3 regions of the Thalassotalea ponticola genome follow, and region 2 is predicted to be linked to each of the others. Evidence: predicted binding sites of a transcription regulator. Region 2 holds the regulator's gene; each other region holds the start of a gene.
The links. Region 2 encodes LexA, which represses DNA repair genes until DNA is damaged. Its sites were predicted from a motif close to TACTGTATNNNNATACAGTA; they were not measured.

Region 1 (5,281 bases), 950 kb from region 2:
TCTTGGAACCTTTGTTTCGCAGAGAGAATGTTGATGAAATTTCACTCTGTTTTGAAAGTTGGCTTCTTAATACGTTTGTTTGCAGTAAACCGGAAGTTTTATTTGAGTTGATTGCAAAGGAGCGTCATCAGATCAGCAGCAGGCTTTGGTTTAACCTAGTGCGAACAATCCATACAAGTGAAAATGTTTCACAACTTAAGCAATGGATTGATTTGCTACTTCACCTTTGCCCTCATCATCCTAACATACATGGCCTACAATTTTTAGCAACTGAAGCCTCAAAGTCAGGTATGAGGTATCACGTACTTAGACTGTTTTTTAAATTAGCTAAACGTTATGTTCGTATAAATCAAGGAATAGACTACTCAAGCGCCAACAAAGATCCTATATGGAAAGTTGAGCTTGATATACATTCACCGCATTGGAATTTAAACGAAGTCTGGCAAAAGTTACTTAAACCAGAAATACAATTTATTTGCAAAGATCTACTCAATAAAGGCTGCTTATGGTTTAAGGATACTTTAGAAAGTCGAAGTGTCTGGATGAAAAGAATTTCCGCGACGAGAATTGATAGTTGGTCACGCTCTGCCATTGAAGAGCATGAGCAGGATAGTGATAGAAGAGCTATTGATGTAGTTATTCATGCAATGAGAGACTGTATCGAGGCATGTATTGATACTGATCCAGCTTGGGCTACACGTTGGTGTATTGAGCACCTTGAGTCAGATAATGTTTTAGTATCTCGCATAGCTGTTCATGGCCTGAGGAAAAATAAATACTTAAGTGCGGCAACCAAGTTAAATTGGGGACAGCAATGTGGAATTGATAAATCAGATTTGAGGCATGAAATATTTGAATTGATACGTGAACTCTACCCGAACCTAGGAGGGGCAGACCGACATCAACTAATTCATACAATTTTAAAATCTAATAGCTCTAAAGAAGACTTAAATGCCGAACAACAAGCGTTTGAAAGTTGGCAATGGCTGTATGTTTTACATCAAGCTGACGAAAACTGCGAGTTGCTGAAAATCCAAATGAACGCTTTAAAAAGGAAATATCCTGATCTGACAGCACGAGAATATCCAGACCTTAATATGTGGCATTCGAGCATTTTGGCCTCTAATGATTTAAATAGCCCTTGGAGTGTTACCGAACTCTTAGGCAAGCAAACTAACGATTGGTTTGAAGAAATAAAAAAATTTAAGCCTCAGCAATCTGCTCACTTCGATCGTTGGCACCTCATTCAAGTAGTGCAACAAGCTGCCATTGAGCAACCTACATGGGCTTTGAAATTTTGCCTCTATCTAGAAAACATTAAAGATTGGGAAAATGATCTTTGGCCCAGCTTAATCGCATCATTTAACAAATGGCCAAGTGATGATAGTTCCATTCACCAAGTCATATCCATACTTTCATTGCCAGGGCTTTATCAGCATCATCCTCGGGCAGTTGTAAAAGCTCTAGAGGGGCATCTGAAATGCGATGCATTCGACTCGTTAAGTGAAGTACATCATAAAGCTAACGGAGTAGTGCTGAATATATGGAAGAGCTGTAGTTTATCGCAAGCGCCTCTATCAGGAGATACTATAGACTGGATTACCCAATCTATTAATACACTAGAAGGTGAAATTGCAAGTTATTGGATCTCAGCATTAGATATTATAGTGAAGTTAGGTCAAGAAAGTCAGTATACTGAGTATCTTGATCAGATCAGCGCGTTGGTTAATACCGAAAATCCAAAAACAATCTATACGATTCCACTTGTGAGTAGGCAAATCAATTTTCTATATCACGTAAATGCTCAGTGGACTATTGAGCGTTTATTACCTTTGCTCAATCCTAGTGTTGATCAAGCAAAGCAAGCTTGGGATGGGCTATTTACTAGCGGTGGCATTCAAGCAGCTTCATTCGCGAGTGTAAAACCTTATTTTGAGAAAATGCGAGAGCGACTTTTTGAAATATTACCTGGGAAAGAAGATATTTTTATTGATCACTATGTTGCAGTCGCATTCTGGCATATTGAAGATCCACATATTGAGTGGTTACCCCAAATATTGAATAACTTATCAGCCGGACATAGAAGCATAGTAGCCAGAAAATTATATAGTCACCTTTCTGGTAAACCTGCTGAAGCTCGAGTAGCGGTTTGGAGAAACTGGTTGAAAGATTATTGGTTGAATCGTATTAATGGAAGGCCACTTCCTCTTGATGCACAAGAGGCAGGAGCTATGTTAGGACTGCTGGGAAGTATTCCAGAGCTTTTTGATGAGTTAGTTGAGGTTGCTATTCAAATGCCTGCTCCTGATCTACGTCACTCTCATCTGGTTTATAGTCTCAATAATAAAGATTGGGCTGTGCATCACTCGAACTCTCTGGCTAAATTGATCACATACCTCTTGAAAGCCAAAGAGGTATATTCTGAATTTTTCGGCCTTGATGGTCTTCTATTGAAGATAAATACAAGTGAGGTTAGTGAGGATATCCTAGAACAGCTTAACCAGGCACTAATAAGCACTGGTCAGGATAAACTTTGCTTTAGCAAAAGCACCACTCTAGCTGGCAAAACTTTAAGTGACTAAGTGATTTTTCAGTAATTCTTAGTTTCTCACTCTATTGAAGAGGGTTAGCGTGTGAGGGGGCATTTTTAATACCAGCGCATCTTCTAAGTAGTTCCCATGAGCTTTAGCTTTCGAGATCAGCAAAGCTGGGCTAAAATTTGTTTAACTCACTGGCCTATTTCGTGGTCTTGGTACGACAGACCATAGAACACTAACTCTGTTTTTGGCTGTTCAAGCTATTGTAACAGTAATGTATAAAACAGAGTTAATGTTTAACTTTTCTCCTATGCGTATTAGAAACCTTGGTTAGTTAATATTTTTGAAGCAAGTTTATCAGCGAGCTTTATTGCGTCAGTTTTTGTCAGTGTGTTGCCTTCCATGGCATCGTCGACCAACATTCTTATGCCCTCTGAATACGCGGCGATATGATCATTTAAGTTAATAACGCCGGCGTTTAAAAGCCCTTTTTTTAGACAATTCTTAACTGCGTTAACAGTAAAATCGATACTTGCTATGTTATTCATTCGTTCTCCTTAAGTGATTAATAACATTCTTATCTTCACGCAAATCCTTCTTCTGTCTAGAAAGTCGAGTTAAGTAGTAGCATTGTTTCGTATGCAGACGAGGAGGATATTTACCTACTCCAAAAGGTGTGGCTTTCAGGTCAGTTCTTGAGTGTCCGTTCGTGCGATTCAAAAATCTTCGTATATCTATTTTTAGCGGTACGCACAATATAACCAAACATGAACTCCATTTAGACGATGAACTGTCGGAGGATCTCGTTGGCGATAACGGCTTACATTTTTACCTCTGATTAATTTGAACTTGTTAGTTATAGTGTTGCTGGTATATTATTGCTGTATATGTATACAGTATTTAATTAAATGAAAGTTTGTCCTTACTATATTCAAGCTGGGATAACTGGCTTTGAGAGTCCTGCTACGGAGTATAAAGAGATAGGGCTATCGTTAGATAGTTTGCTTATCATGCATCCTAACGCCACCTTTATTGGCATAGCACAAGGTCGTTCGATGGAGCAGGTCGGCATTTTTGACGGTGACTTGCTGATTGTTGATCGTTCTGTTGACGTTCATACTGGGGATGTGATTGTTGCTGCCTTTAACGGTGAATTCGTATGCAAAATTATTCATAAGGAAAAAGCGCAATTACTGTCAGCCTCAGCTCATTATGCACCGGTAACCGTTACCTCAGAAGATAGCTTTTCAATTGAAGGTGTTGTCGTTTCGTCGATACGATTACACCGGCAACCAAGGGAGCTAAAGGCGTGATAGGTCTTATCGATGCAACTGGCTTTTACAGTGCTTGTGAAAAGGTTTTTGATCCTAAGATACGCAATAAGCCGGTGGTTTGTGTGAGCAACAACGACGGCTGTATCGTGGCAATGTGCCCGATAGCACGAGCGTTAGGTGTCCCTAAATTTGAACCTTTATTTAAACTTCGTAAGTTTTTAGATCAAGCTGGCGTTGTCATCCGTTCGAGTAATTATGAGCTGTATGCTGACTTATCAGAACGCATGATGACCGTAATAGGGCGCTTTGCGCAACGACAACACATTTACAGTATCGATGAAAGCTTTATTACCCTACCTGACGATGCCGACCATCAAAGTGTTGCTTTGGAAATTCGCAAAGCTGTTTGGCGTGAAGTGAAGCTACCTGTTGGTGTCGGCATAGCCAATACGGCTACGCTTGCCAAAGCAGCCAATCACGCTTCTAAGCGAATGGATGGTTACCGAGGTGTTTGTGTGATTGATGATGAGCAGCATCGTATTCAAGTTTTATCGAAAATGGAACTTTCTGATGTTTGGGGCGTTGGTCGCAGATTATCGAGAAAACTAAAATTATTAAATCTGACTAGTGCATTGGATTTATCACAACAGTCACCTAAAGATATCCGTAAACAATTCTCTGTAGTGCTTGAACGCACTGTCAATGAACTGAACGGTTTAAAAGCTTTAGATTGGGAAGATGTTAAGGCACCCAAGCAACAAATCTTTAGTACTCGTTCGTTTGGTGAGCCTATTCGAGATATCGATCAATTAGCGAGTGCCTTTGCAACACATGGTGCAACTGTCGCCTATAAAGCTAGGCAGCAAGGCTCATACGTTAAACGATTAATAATGTTTGCCGCGTCCTCTCCGTTTAAGGAAAGTCATTATGCGAAAACGTTATCTATCGACTTAGTAAATCCTTCAAATGATACGCTGGTGATTAATAATGCGATTCGTCGGGGGCTGGCTAGCGTTTTTATGGAGGGTGTTGACTTTATTCGTTGCGGCGTGGGGGCTGTTGAGTTGCAAACGGGTTTTATCCAAACAGATCTGTTAAGTACAAATCATGACAACCCGACATTGATGGCCTGCATTGATGCCATTAATCAGCGCTACGGCGCCGGCGCATTGCACACCGCTTCAACGAAACAAACAAAGTTGCACATGCGGCGAGAGTATTTATCACCGCATTACACAACGCGTTGGCATGATATACCGCGAATAAAGTGCTAAAGCTAATGGATGTTGCTCCTATCCATGAGGGTTTAGGCATGTATTTACTTTGACTTTGGTTTATTAATCGGTAAATTAATGTAAGGATAAAGTGGCCGTCGGCGGCCGCTGAGAGCGATTAGGCGACAGTCGCTACCCTCTTCAAGACCTAGATTTTACACAGCTAATGTAGGTGCTTTCTATTTATTAAGCTGTT
Region 2 (5,281 bases):
ATTGAAAACAACATAGGTGTTTCAAACGTCATTGAACCTTGCCACATGGTGGCTACCCAGTTAAACACTTTCACCCCGGTGGGCACCGCAATTAGCATCGTACAATACATAAAGAACAGTTCACCCGCTAACGGCATACCGGTGGTAAACATGTGGTGTGCCCATACGATAAACGATAAAAAGGCAATTGATGCGGTGGCGTATACCATTGAGCTATAACCAAATAAGCGTTTACGAGTGAACGCTGGAATGGTTGTAGATACAATACCAAACGCCGGCAAAATCATGATGTACACTTCTGGGTGACCAAAGAACCAAAAGATGTGCTGGAACATGACTGGGTCACCACCACCTGCGGCATCAAAAAACGAGGTGCCAAAGTAGGTGTCTGTTAGTACCATGGTTACCGCACCTGCCAATACCGGCATAACCGCAATAAGTAGGTAAGCGGTAATAAAGAAGGTCCACACGAATAATGGCATTTTCATGTACGTCATGCCGGGTGCGCGCATGTTCATAATGGTCACGATGATATTTATTGCGCCCATGATTGATGAAATACCCATGATGTGTACCGCAAATACAAAAAATGCGGTACTGCCATTTGAATACGTGGTTGATAACGGTGCGTAGAACGTCCAGCCAAAGTTAGGACCACCACCCTCTAAAAACAATGACGATAACAAGATGGTAAACGCAAATGGCAGTATCCAAAATGACCAGTTATTCAATCTTGGTAGAGCCATGTCTGGAGCACCAATCATCATTGGAATTAACCAGTTAGCTAGCCCGGTAAAGGCTGGCATAATGGCGCCGAAGACCATAATGAGACCGTGAACTGTGGTCATTTGGTTAAAGAAATCTGGCTCGACAATTTGCAATCCAGGTTGAAATAACTCAGCCCGAATAACCATCGCCATGGCGCCACCAGTAAGCAGCATAATGAAGCTAAACCAAAGGTATAGCGTACCGATATCTTTGTGGTTGGTTGTGAATAACCAACGCTTGATGCCGGTCATTTTATGATCATGGTGATCATCGATATGATCTAATGTGTCAGTTGCAGTACTCATAATCATTCCCCCTACTTAGCAACGTCTTTGGCTTGAACTACATCGCCGGTATCATTGCCCCAAGCATTGCGCTCGTAGGTAATAACCGCGGCCATTTCTTGCGCTGATAATTGGCTAGCAAAGCCCATCATCGCCGTACCTGGCTTACCGTTAACGACCATATCAATATGGGCGCTGATATCACCAGTTGCGATAGCGCTGCCTTTTAAGCCGGGAAATGCCGGTGGCATACCCTCGCCATTGGCTTGATGACAAGCGGCACATTTAGCTATATAAACTTGTTCGCCGAGTGTCATTAGCTCACTCATTTCTAAGTCGTCCATGGTATCGCTTGCGCTGGCCGCAACGCTTTGTTCGGCATCACTTGCGACGTCAGCGACTAGTGCCTGACTAGTCGGTGCTGTTGACGCTGGCGCTGCACTAGCCGTATCGGCAGTATCGGCTGAGTCACCTGACGCGGTGTTTTGAACATCTTTGGCTTGTACTGCATCGCCTGTGTTGTTGCCCCAAGCGTTTCGCTCATAGGTGACAACAGCGGCAATTTCTTTAAGGCTCAACTGTTTGCCATAGCCTTGCATACCGGTACCAGCACGACCGTGAAAGACCACATTAATGTGTTCGCTGACTTTTTCTGGGTCTATCGCAATGCCCGAGCCCGCCAAGGCTGGGAATGCCGGTGGTAAGCCTTGACCATTGGGTTGGTGACAGGCGGCGCAGTGGGCGGTGTAGGTTTGTTGACCTAAGCTCATTAGCTCGTCCATACTCATTTGTGCATTGAGCGATGCCGCTTCAGCTTGTTTCGCTTTGGTTATGGCAATTTTCTGCTCGTTAATCCATTGCTCGTAGTCGACTTCGCTGCGAACATCAACCACAATCGGCATATAACCGTGGTCTTTGCCACACAACTCGGCGCATCGGCCGCGATAAATACCTGGCTCGTTGACCTTAGTCCACGCTTCGTTGATAAAGCCTGGGTTTGCATCTTGCTTGACTGCAAACGCGGGTACCCACCACGAGTGAATGACGTCATCAGAGGTAATTAAGAAGCGGACTTTTCTATTTACCGGAATTACCAACGGCTTATCGACTTCTAACAAGTAATTTTCACCCTTGGGCGCGCCTTCACCTTCGCGATTGTCAAACTGTTCTCTCGGAGTGGCTAACACACTGTAAAACTCGATGCCTTGATCAAAGTATTTATAATGCCACTTCCATTGTGAACCGGTGACTTGAATGGTGATATCGGAATTTGAGTTATCTTCCATGGCGATCAGCGTTTTGGTTGCTGGCCATGCCATGGCAATAAGAATAAAAACAGGAATGGCCGTCCACAGTATCTCTACTTTCGTGCTTTCATGAAAATCAGCTGGCTTAGATCCCTTTGATTTACGGTGGAAAAGCATTGACCAAAACATGGCCCCAAATACGACAATACCGATGGCGGTACAGATCCACATGACCATCATATGCAAGTCATAGACATTTTGGCTGACATCCGTCACACCTTTAGTCATATTGAATTGCGACTCAGCATGAACTGAACTGACAAACATACTTGTCAACAACAGCCAACTCAGGTTGCGTCTTTTCACTCGACATCTCCTCTGCTTATTAAGCCAAAGAAAATACAGAAAGAAGGACAAGATACATCTTAATTCGATGTCGCAAATTTCCGTAAATTTTATTTTTATAGTGCGGTTGAAATTTCACCGCTGTTATTTACGTACAGCAAATCTACGTTGGGTTTTGATGTGGTAGATATTGCGCGTGTTATTGTTGTTATGTGTTGCGCTTTTTCGTTATTACGCGATACAAATGCCAATAACTGATTAATACGTATACTAGAATTACTCAATTTTTATACGAGGTAAAGCTGTTTGTGTAAAAAATGATAGAATTTTTGGATATTTAGTAATGACTACGTGTAGAGCAAATACTCTTTATTTTTTATGGATTTACGATTTTTTCGTCGGAGGGAAAAATGTTTCACACTAAAGGTGTCGGTGTAAAGGGATAGTGTTCTGCGGGACAAATAAAAAAGCGCCTTCAACAAAAGGCGCTTGATTGTTCGATTGTAAAAGGTGAGTTTCTATTGGTAGATAATAGAACTGCAGTTAGCAGTTAGCAGTTAGCAGTTAGCAGTTAGCAGTGAGACTACCGCTATTACATCCAGTCGGCGTTGCGAATAACACCTACTGCGATACCTTCAACATTAAAAGGCGTTGCGGCTAAATCAACGACAATCGGTTCAAAGTCTTTATTTTCGGCGTGTAAGTACACCACATTACCTTCTCGTTTAAAACGCTTTACGGTAACGTCATCTTCCACACGAGCAACAATAACTTGGCCATTGTGGATATCAGTTGTTTGATGCACGGCAAGTAAATCACCATCCATAATACCAATATCTTTCATACTCTCGCCGTTAACGCGCAGTAAGTAATCGGCGGCTGGATGAAATAGGTTGCCATCAATTTTGTATCTATCTTCAATGTGCTCTTGTGCCAAAATGGGTTCACCGGCAGCGACGCGACCAATAAGTGGTAGGCCGTCGTCGTCGATGTGCTCTTCTGCGAGTTTGATACCGCGTGACGTGCCTGGCAGCATTTCAATAAAGCCTTTCTTGGCTAGTGCTTTTAAATGTTCTTCGGCGGCGTTGGCAGATTTAAAGCCAAAAAAGTTAGCAATTTCAGCACGTGTCGGTGGCATACCGGTGGCGTTTATTGTTTCTTTGATTAAATCAAATATTTGTTGTTGTCTGGCAGTTAGTGCTCGCATGTTAATTTGGCCTGTTTATTCGTACAGTTACTGTTAGTATATACAGCTTGTGGATTATCGCAACAGCAAATTAAAAATAAGGTATGTGTGTGTGCAATCCAGTTTATTTCTAAAATAATCCAAGCAAAATAAACTGAGCAAATACTTTAATGCGGGTTAACTTCAGTGAACTGTCATGTTTTTGCTGGAAAATGATCGAAAATGAGGTGATAAGATCAAAAAATGAGCCTATCTAAGGTCTTTGTGATTTGAATGCCAATCTTTTGTATTTAACCAGTTATTGGTCCATATAAGCATCTTGTGACGTTGACTTAATTTGTATAAGTCTCGACTTGAACTGTCAGACGTGAATAATAGGTCTTAACCAAATCTGACAATCACACTAATCGTAGATCTGCTAATAGGCTATGACCGCTTTGTGCCATTTTCTGCCCGTTAGCAATTGCTAATATACGCTGGTTTCGAGGTAATAACACCTCAATAAGTGGCGCAAAATAGTTGGCTAAAATAAGCGAGGCACGAGCGCAGCCAACTGTTTTGCGTCCATGACTTTATTGCCTTGTTATGGGGATCTGCGCAACTTAAAAAGCTTAAATAAAAAGGCTAAACCAAAACAAATTAAACAAAGGGTTATAAAGCGATCAAAATTTGCTATATGAGTATTGTCAATATTCTCAGGAGATGAAAAAGCGCCTAAGAAATATAAGCCGATTGTCCATCCGACCAAAATCGGGCTGAATTTGTCAAACGCAAAATGAAAAGCATTCTTGACGTCCTCTAACACTCTTTTGATCCTCATAACAGTTGCAATAAGTGGAAATATCCATGAAACACGGAATTATTCCACGTTTTATTAAATGATAATTATCGGTATTACTAAACCGACCGTTGATCGCTCTTTACTGCCTGTTAGCCTAAAGGCTTTTCGCATTTGTGGCAATTGTTCTCAGGCCACCGAATGTTAAACGCACTTAAACCTCGGAATACCTGACCAGCACCGCAATTTGGGCATCGTAGATTCAAAGCGAACCAAATAACATATATTCCAAAACCCAATGCAGCTAAGAAGTGCCAAGTAATAAAACTCACATCATTTGGCGTATCTAAATATTTGTGAATGGCAGTCAACAACACTTGAATAGCCAGCATCCGGATTAATTTTTTCTTATTGTTATTCATCGTATTAATAAGGTCTGCTTATCGCTCAAAGCGGTAGTTGCCTCCGCCACTTCGCTTCATACTAACCTAACCGACCGCCAAGTCAAATATTCACTTTTATGAATAAAAATTCGAGGACTAAGCCTCGAATTTGTTGGTCGCCCCACTTAAGGTTAATGCCTTGTGAAGAAGGCGGTTTTCATTTATTCATATTAACGTCCTAGTAAGAATATTGAGCCTAACTAAAATATAATTCTAAGCACAACAATGTA
Region 3 (5,281 bases), 770 kb from region 2:
AGATAGAACAACGCCGCAAAGAAGTTATGGCGTCAAAGCAGCAAGTACAGCAACAAGTAAGTGCGTATAAACAAGAAGTCAAAGCAATAAGAGAACAGCGTCAAGCAGAACACAAACGCTTTTTAGAGTCACTGGAGACGCAAGTAAGTAAAGCGCTTTGTCTATATGGCAATGGTTTACGCGACTTACCTGATGACGAGCATATTAATGTGGTAGTAAAACCTGGTCGCCATCATGAGCAAGCGCAACAACGGGTGTTGGTATTTAACAAAGAGGATGTTAAACGCTGTGTGCAAGAAAAAATTGATGCTAAAGCGCTGTTAAGCAAAGCCAAGCGCTATAAATTTTAACAACAGACGACAGAGGGACGTGCTTGGCATCATTGAGACAGCTTAACAAGACGTCATCAACGGCTATAAAAAAAACCTCAGCGCGCTGAGGTTTTTTTTATAGCATTAACTCAGTGGGACAATATGGCGGTCAGTAAAACCAGCCTACTGTTCCATTGGTACATAAAAACTGTCTTTAAGCTCGAAGTCACCTTCAGCTTTAACCAATTTGTCGTTTTCAAAGTAAACCGTGAACTTGCGACTTTTGTCTAGTGCGGCCTCTTTACCTGATAAAAATTGATATACGTAGTACCAAGTGTCGTCGTCAAATGTACTGGCTACGACAGGGTTGCCAAGGACAAATTTCACCTGCTCTTTGGTCATTCCCACTTGCAATTTATCTATTTGTTTTTGTTCAATGTAATTGCCCTGTGGTATATCAATTCGATAAGCACACGCTGATGTTAAGCAGACTGCAATACCGATTATCAAAGCTCGTATCATATTCTTACTACCCTAAAAAGTGATGTTGGCATAATAACCAAGCAGACGACCATATGAAAGCTTTTTATCGCCTAAAGTTAACTTGTGGTTAGCATTTGCTGTCTATTTGTTCAAAGCGCGTGTTTTACCTAAACACCGACCTATCACGACTCCAGCAAAGTGGTAACGTTACTCAAAATATACTTCAATACGACATAAAAGAGCCAATACTAAGGTCGTGGTTATTTGCTACGCCGTTAATAGCTCTCTTGCGTTAGCGATACTGTGCTCGGTGATCACATCACCGGCTAACAAGCGAGCGATTTCTCGTTCTCGTTGACCGCGGTCTAATTGGTTTACCTTGGTTTCGGTATGCTTACCATCACTGAGTTTGGCAACAAACAACTGTTGGTGTCCGCGTGAGGCGACTTGCGGTAAATGGGTAACACAAATCACTTGTGTTGACGCGCCTAATGCTTGCAGCTGTTTACCAACCATAGCAGCAGTCGGGCCACTGATACCAACGTCTACTTCATCAAAGATCAGTGTTGGTGTGATAACCTTGGACGATAAAATAACTTGAATAGCTAAACTAATGCGCGAAAGTTCACCACCAGAGGCAACTTTGTGAATGGGCTCTAACGGTTGGCCTGGGTTCATACTGGCAACAAATTCGATTTGCTCGTTGCCATAGGGTTGTACTTTATCATCATCAACAGGGCGAATAGCGACATCAAATCGAGCGTTTTCCATATTCAGTTGTTGCATCGATTTACTGATTTGCAGTGCCAGTTGTTTTCCAGCCTTAATGCGCTTTTGGCTCAAGGCGCGGCATGCTTGTTGATATTGCTCGTGGCACTGCGTTAACTCATTGTCGATAAATTCAAGCCGAGAATCGTCGCTATTGATACTGTTCAATTCGTGCTTGAGCTGGCAGTGGTGCTCAAATAAGTTTTCTGGCATTACTTGATGTTTTCTCGCCAGTTGCATTGCCGTGTTGTAACGCGTTTCGATTAAGGCGTATGTTTCAGGGTCAATATCAATGTTTTGTTGATAGTAACTCAAGTCGTTTTTAGCTTCTTCCAAGGCGATTCGCGCGTCGTTGAGTAGCTCGGCAATCGCAGCGGCTTGACTGTCTAAAGCACTGAGTTGGCTCATCTGTTCGGCGCATTGCTGAGTGAGTGACAAGGCGCTAAATTGTTCGTTCTCGGCCAGTTGTTGCAAACAGCTAGACGATAATTGTAACAGCTGCTGGGTGTTAGCGTGGCGTTTAAAGTCGTTTTCTAGTTGCTCAAATTCATCGGCTTGTAAGCCAAATTCATCTAATTCGTTTACCTGGTATTGCAGTAGCTGTAATTGCGCTTGACGCTGTTCAACACTGGCCAATAACTGCTGCTTCTCTTGAGTTAAGCTGCGGTATTGATGGTAATAGTTTTGTACTTTCTCTAGCTGAGGCTGGTTAGAGGCAAATGCGTCCAGTAACTGACGTTGCTCACTTGCCTTTAACAATAATTGGTGGTCGTGTTGACCGTGAATATTAATCAGCTTTTCGCCAAGCTGTTTTAATTGCGCTAGAGGCACTGGGTTGCCATTAATAAATCCTTTTGAGCGTCCTTCTTTACTGATCACTCGGCGAATAATACACTCGCCATCTTGCTCTAATTCGCAGTGTTTGAGCCATTTTTGTACAGCCGTTAATTTGCCTATATCAAAGCTTGCGCTGATTTCTGTTTTATCGCAGCCAGCACGCACCGTATTGGTTGTTGCTCGATCGCCTAAACACAGCCCCAATGCATCGATGGCAATGGATTTACCCGCCCCTGTTTCACCGGTAATGGTTGTCATACCGCGGTGCCAGTCGATTTCAACAAAGCTGACAATGGCAAAGTTTTTAATAGCAAGATTGGTAAGCATAAACGACACTCATTTATCGACATGTTTCACTGTGTATCGGTATTTTTTTGAGCTTTAGATACACAAAAATAAAACACTGTTAATTTATACAGTAAAATTAACAGTGTTTTTTCAATAATGCAAGTGTGTTTTTTCAACAGATATCAAGGTGAGATCTCGACGGGCTTACCGCAACGTTCAACAGTCCCTAGTACACTTTGTTGCCCCAACCGAGCTTAGTGCGCAATACGTTAAAGTAATCGTGATCTAGGGGGTGAACTAGGCGCAATGTGTACTTGCTTTTTTTAATGTGAATTTCATCACCCGGCATGGCGGCCAAGATTACGTGTCCATCACAACTGACTTGCAGTTCTTCGTGATTTTTTTCGCCAATGACAATTTTTATATGACTGTCGCCATCTACCACTATAGGGCGGGATGACAGGGTGTGGGGAAACATAGGCACCAAACTTAATGCGTTCAATGTTGGGGTCATAATGGGGCCACCTGCTGACATCGAATAGGCTGTTGATCCGGTTGGCGTAGAAATAATAATACCGTCGCTGCGCTGTGAAAACATAAAGGTGTCATCGAGATACACCGCGAACTCCATCATGCTAGCTACTTTGCCGGGGTGCAAAACCGCCTCATTCATCGCGGCGTTGGCGCTTTTTAACTGGCCGTGGCGATACACTTCGGCAAACAGTAGACTGCGGTGTTCGGTATTGGAGTTTCCGGCTAAAATCTGATTTAGCGGCTCGATCACGTTATCGGGGGATAAGTCGGTTAAAAAACCGAGGTTACCGCGGTTGACGCCGATAACGGCAATGTCGTGGTTTGCCAATACCCGGGCTGCACCTAACATGTAGCCGTCACCGCCAACTACAATGGCCAACTGCGCTTGCTTACCGATATCGACAATATCAAAGGTAATGGATTTATCGAAATTGAGCTGTTCACTCACTTTGGTCTCAACCATTACCTGATACCCAAGATCAGTTAAGTGCTCATGCAGTGTATTAATGGTGGCTAGAGCGCCGTCGTGATTGGGTTTTCCAATTAACCCTATTGTTTTATATAACCTGCTCATCAAGTGGCTCGTATAATGGGGAGCTAAATTTAGCAATCGATAATGGCAGTTTTACCAAGAAATTATTGAAAGTAAAGCTTAGCGGCTAATTTTAGTTAAAATTTAGGCTTGAAAGCGTATATAATGCCCCCATAAACAGTTACGTTAAAGTCGGTAACGTCTGGGGAAACTGATCACCTCAGGCTAAGATATTGTGGAGTTATCTATGACCAATGAGTCACATAAACCTGAACAGCAAGAACATATTGAAGAGCCAGTAGTAGCGCAAGAAACCGAGCAAGTGGTAGAAGAGGTTACTGCTCAACAAGGCAACGATGAGACAGATTCAGTTGATGATCAAGCCGACGTTGAATCTTTAACCGAAGAACAACAGCGCATTATTGAGTTAGAGCAAAAGCTGGCCACGGCATTGGCGACTGTCGACGACCAAAAAGACAGTGTTATTCGCGCTAAAGCAGAGATGGATAATATTCGTCGTCGCAGTGCACAAGAAGTGGATAAAGCGAAAAAATTCGCTTTAGAAAAGTTTGCCGCTGAGATGTTGACTGTTGTTGATAATCTTGAGCGCGGTTTAGCAACCATTAACGCGGACGATGAAAACCAAAAAGCAACCTACGAAGGCGTTAACCTGACCTTGCAAGGTTTGTTGTCAGGCTTAGACAAGTTTGGTGTTAAGGCGATTGATCCGCAAGACCAACCGTTTAACCCTGAGCAACATCAAGCAATGTCGATGCAGCCAGTTGAAGGCGTTGAAGCCAACACGGTTGTAGCGGTGATGCAGAAGGGTTATGAGCTAAACGGTCGTTTAATTCGTCCTGCCATGGTTATGGTCTCTAAATAAAACCAGTTGGTTTAAGGTACAAAGCGCGGCGTTATCGCTATCAAACGCGACTCTGAGCAGTAACAAGCTTTTCCCATAAGCTTTTACACTGACGCTTTTACCTAGTGCTATTTTCAATGAAAACGCTCGCAGCTATGCGGGCGTTTTTTTGTGTGTTTTTTATTTTATAGGGATAGGAGATGAGCCGGTCTGACTCGTTTTGAGCAGAGTAACCTTTCTGACAAATGTTATAAATACGCGTACAGAGTGAATAACGGCGTTTCGAGCTAATAAAAAAGCCTGCTTTTAAGGCAGGCTTTTACTTTTACTAGTGACGCTATAACGTCATTTATTTAGCGTTTAGGGTCACGTTTATCGTTCAATATCAATCCGCTGCCAATCATCATCACTGGTAAGGCGAACCGATCTCACCTTGGCACCTTGCGTTGGTACATTGGTATACTCAACATTGACTTGATTAATTTGTCCAGGCCATACATCTTGCAGTGCACGCATACTGATGTAAATTGCGGTTAAGTCTTCGGGTTGGGCGATTTCTTGATACACCCAAAAAAACTTGCCTTCAACTTCAAAGCCGACTTCGCCTAACGCCAGCATTTGCTGGTGTTGATTTAACAAGCGAAACTGCTTTTGAATGTAGTTGGC

Region 1: the regulator LexA is predicted to act here: its motif matches at 3,417-3,436, upstream of ACAY30_RS11820 (LexA family transcriptional regulator).
Region 3: the regulator LexA is predicted to act here: its motif matches at 2,801-2,820, upstream of recN (DNA repair protein RecN).

The regions. Positions count from the first base shown of each region.
Region 1 is NZ_CP166871.1:2,712,723-2,718,003, reverse strand. Features, by position in the region: gene ACAY30_RS11830 (DUF4020 domain-containing protein) at 1-2,582, shown strand, start outside; gene ACAY30_RS11825 (hypothetical protein) at 2,855-3,085, opposite strand; gene ACAY30_RS11820 (LexA family transcriptional regulator) at 3,446-3,850, shown strand; gene ACAY30_RS11815 (Y-family DNA polymerase) at 3,847-5,085, shown strand.
Region 2 is NZ_CP166871.1:307,492-312,772, forward strand. Features, by position in the region: gene ctaD (cytochrome c oxidase subunit I) at 1-1,073, opposite strand, end outside; gene coxB (cytochrome c oxidase subunit II) at 1,085-2,626, opposite strand; gene lexA (transcriptional repressor LexA) at 3,237-3,851, opposite strand.
Region 3 is NZ_CP166871.1:1,081,208-1,086,488, forward strand. Features, by position in the region: gene ACAY30_RS04655 (hypothetical protein) at 1-350, shown strand, start outside; gene ACAY30_RS04660 (outer membrane protein assembly factor BamE) at 495-833, opposite strand; gene recN (DNA repair protein RecN) at 1,062-2,726, opposite strand; gene nadK (NAD(+) kinase) at 2,914-3,795, opposite strand; gene grpE (nucleotide exchange factor GrpE) at 4,001-4,636, shown strand; gene ACAY30_RS04680 (DUF6702 family protein) at 4,988-5,281, opposite strand, start outside.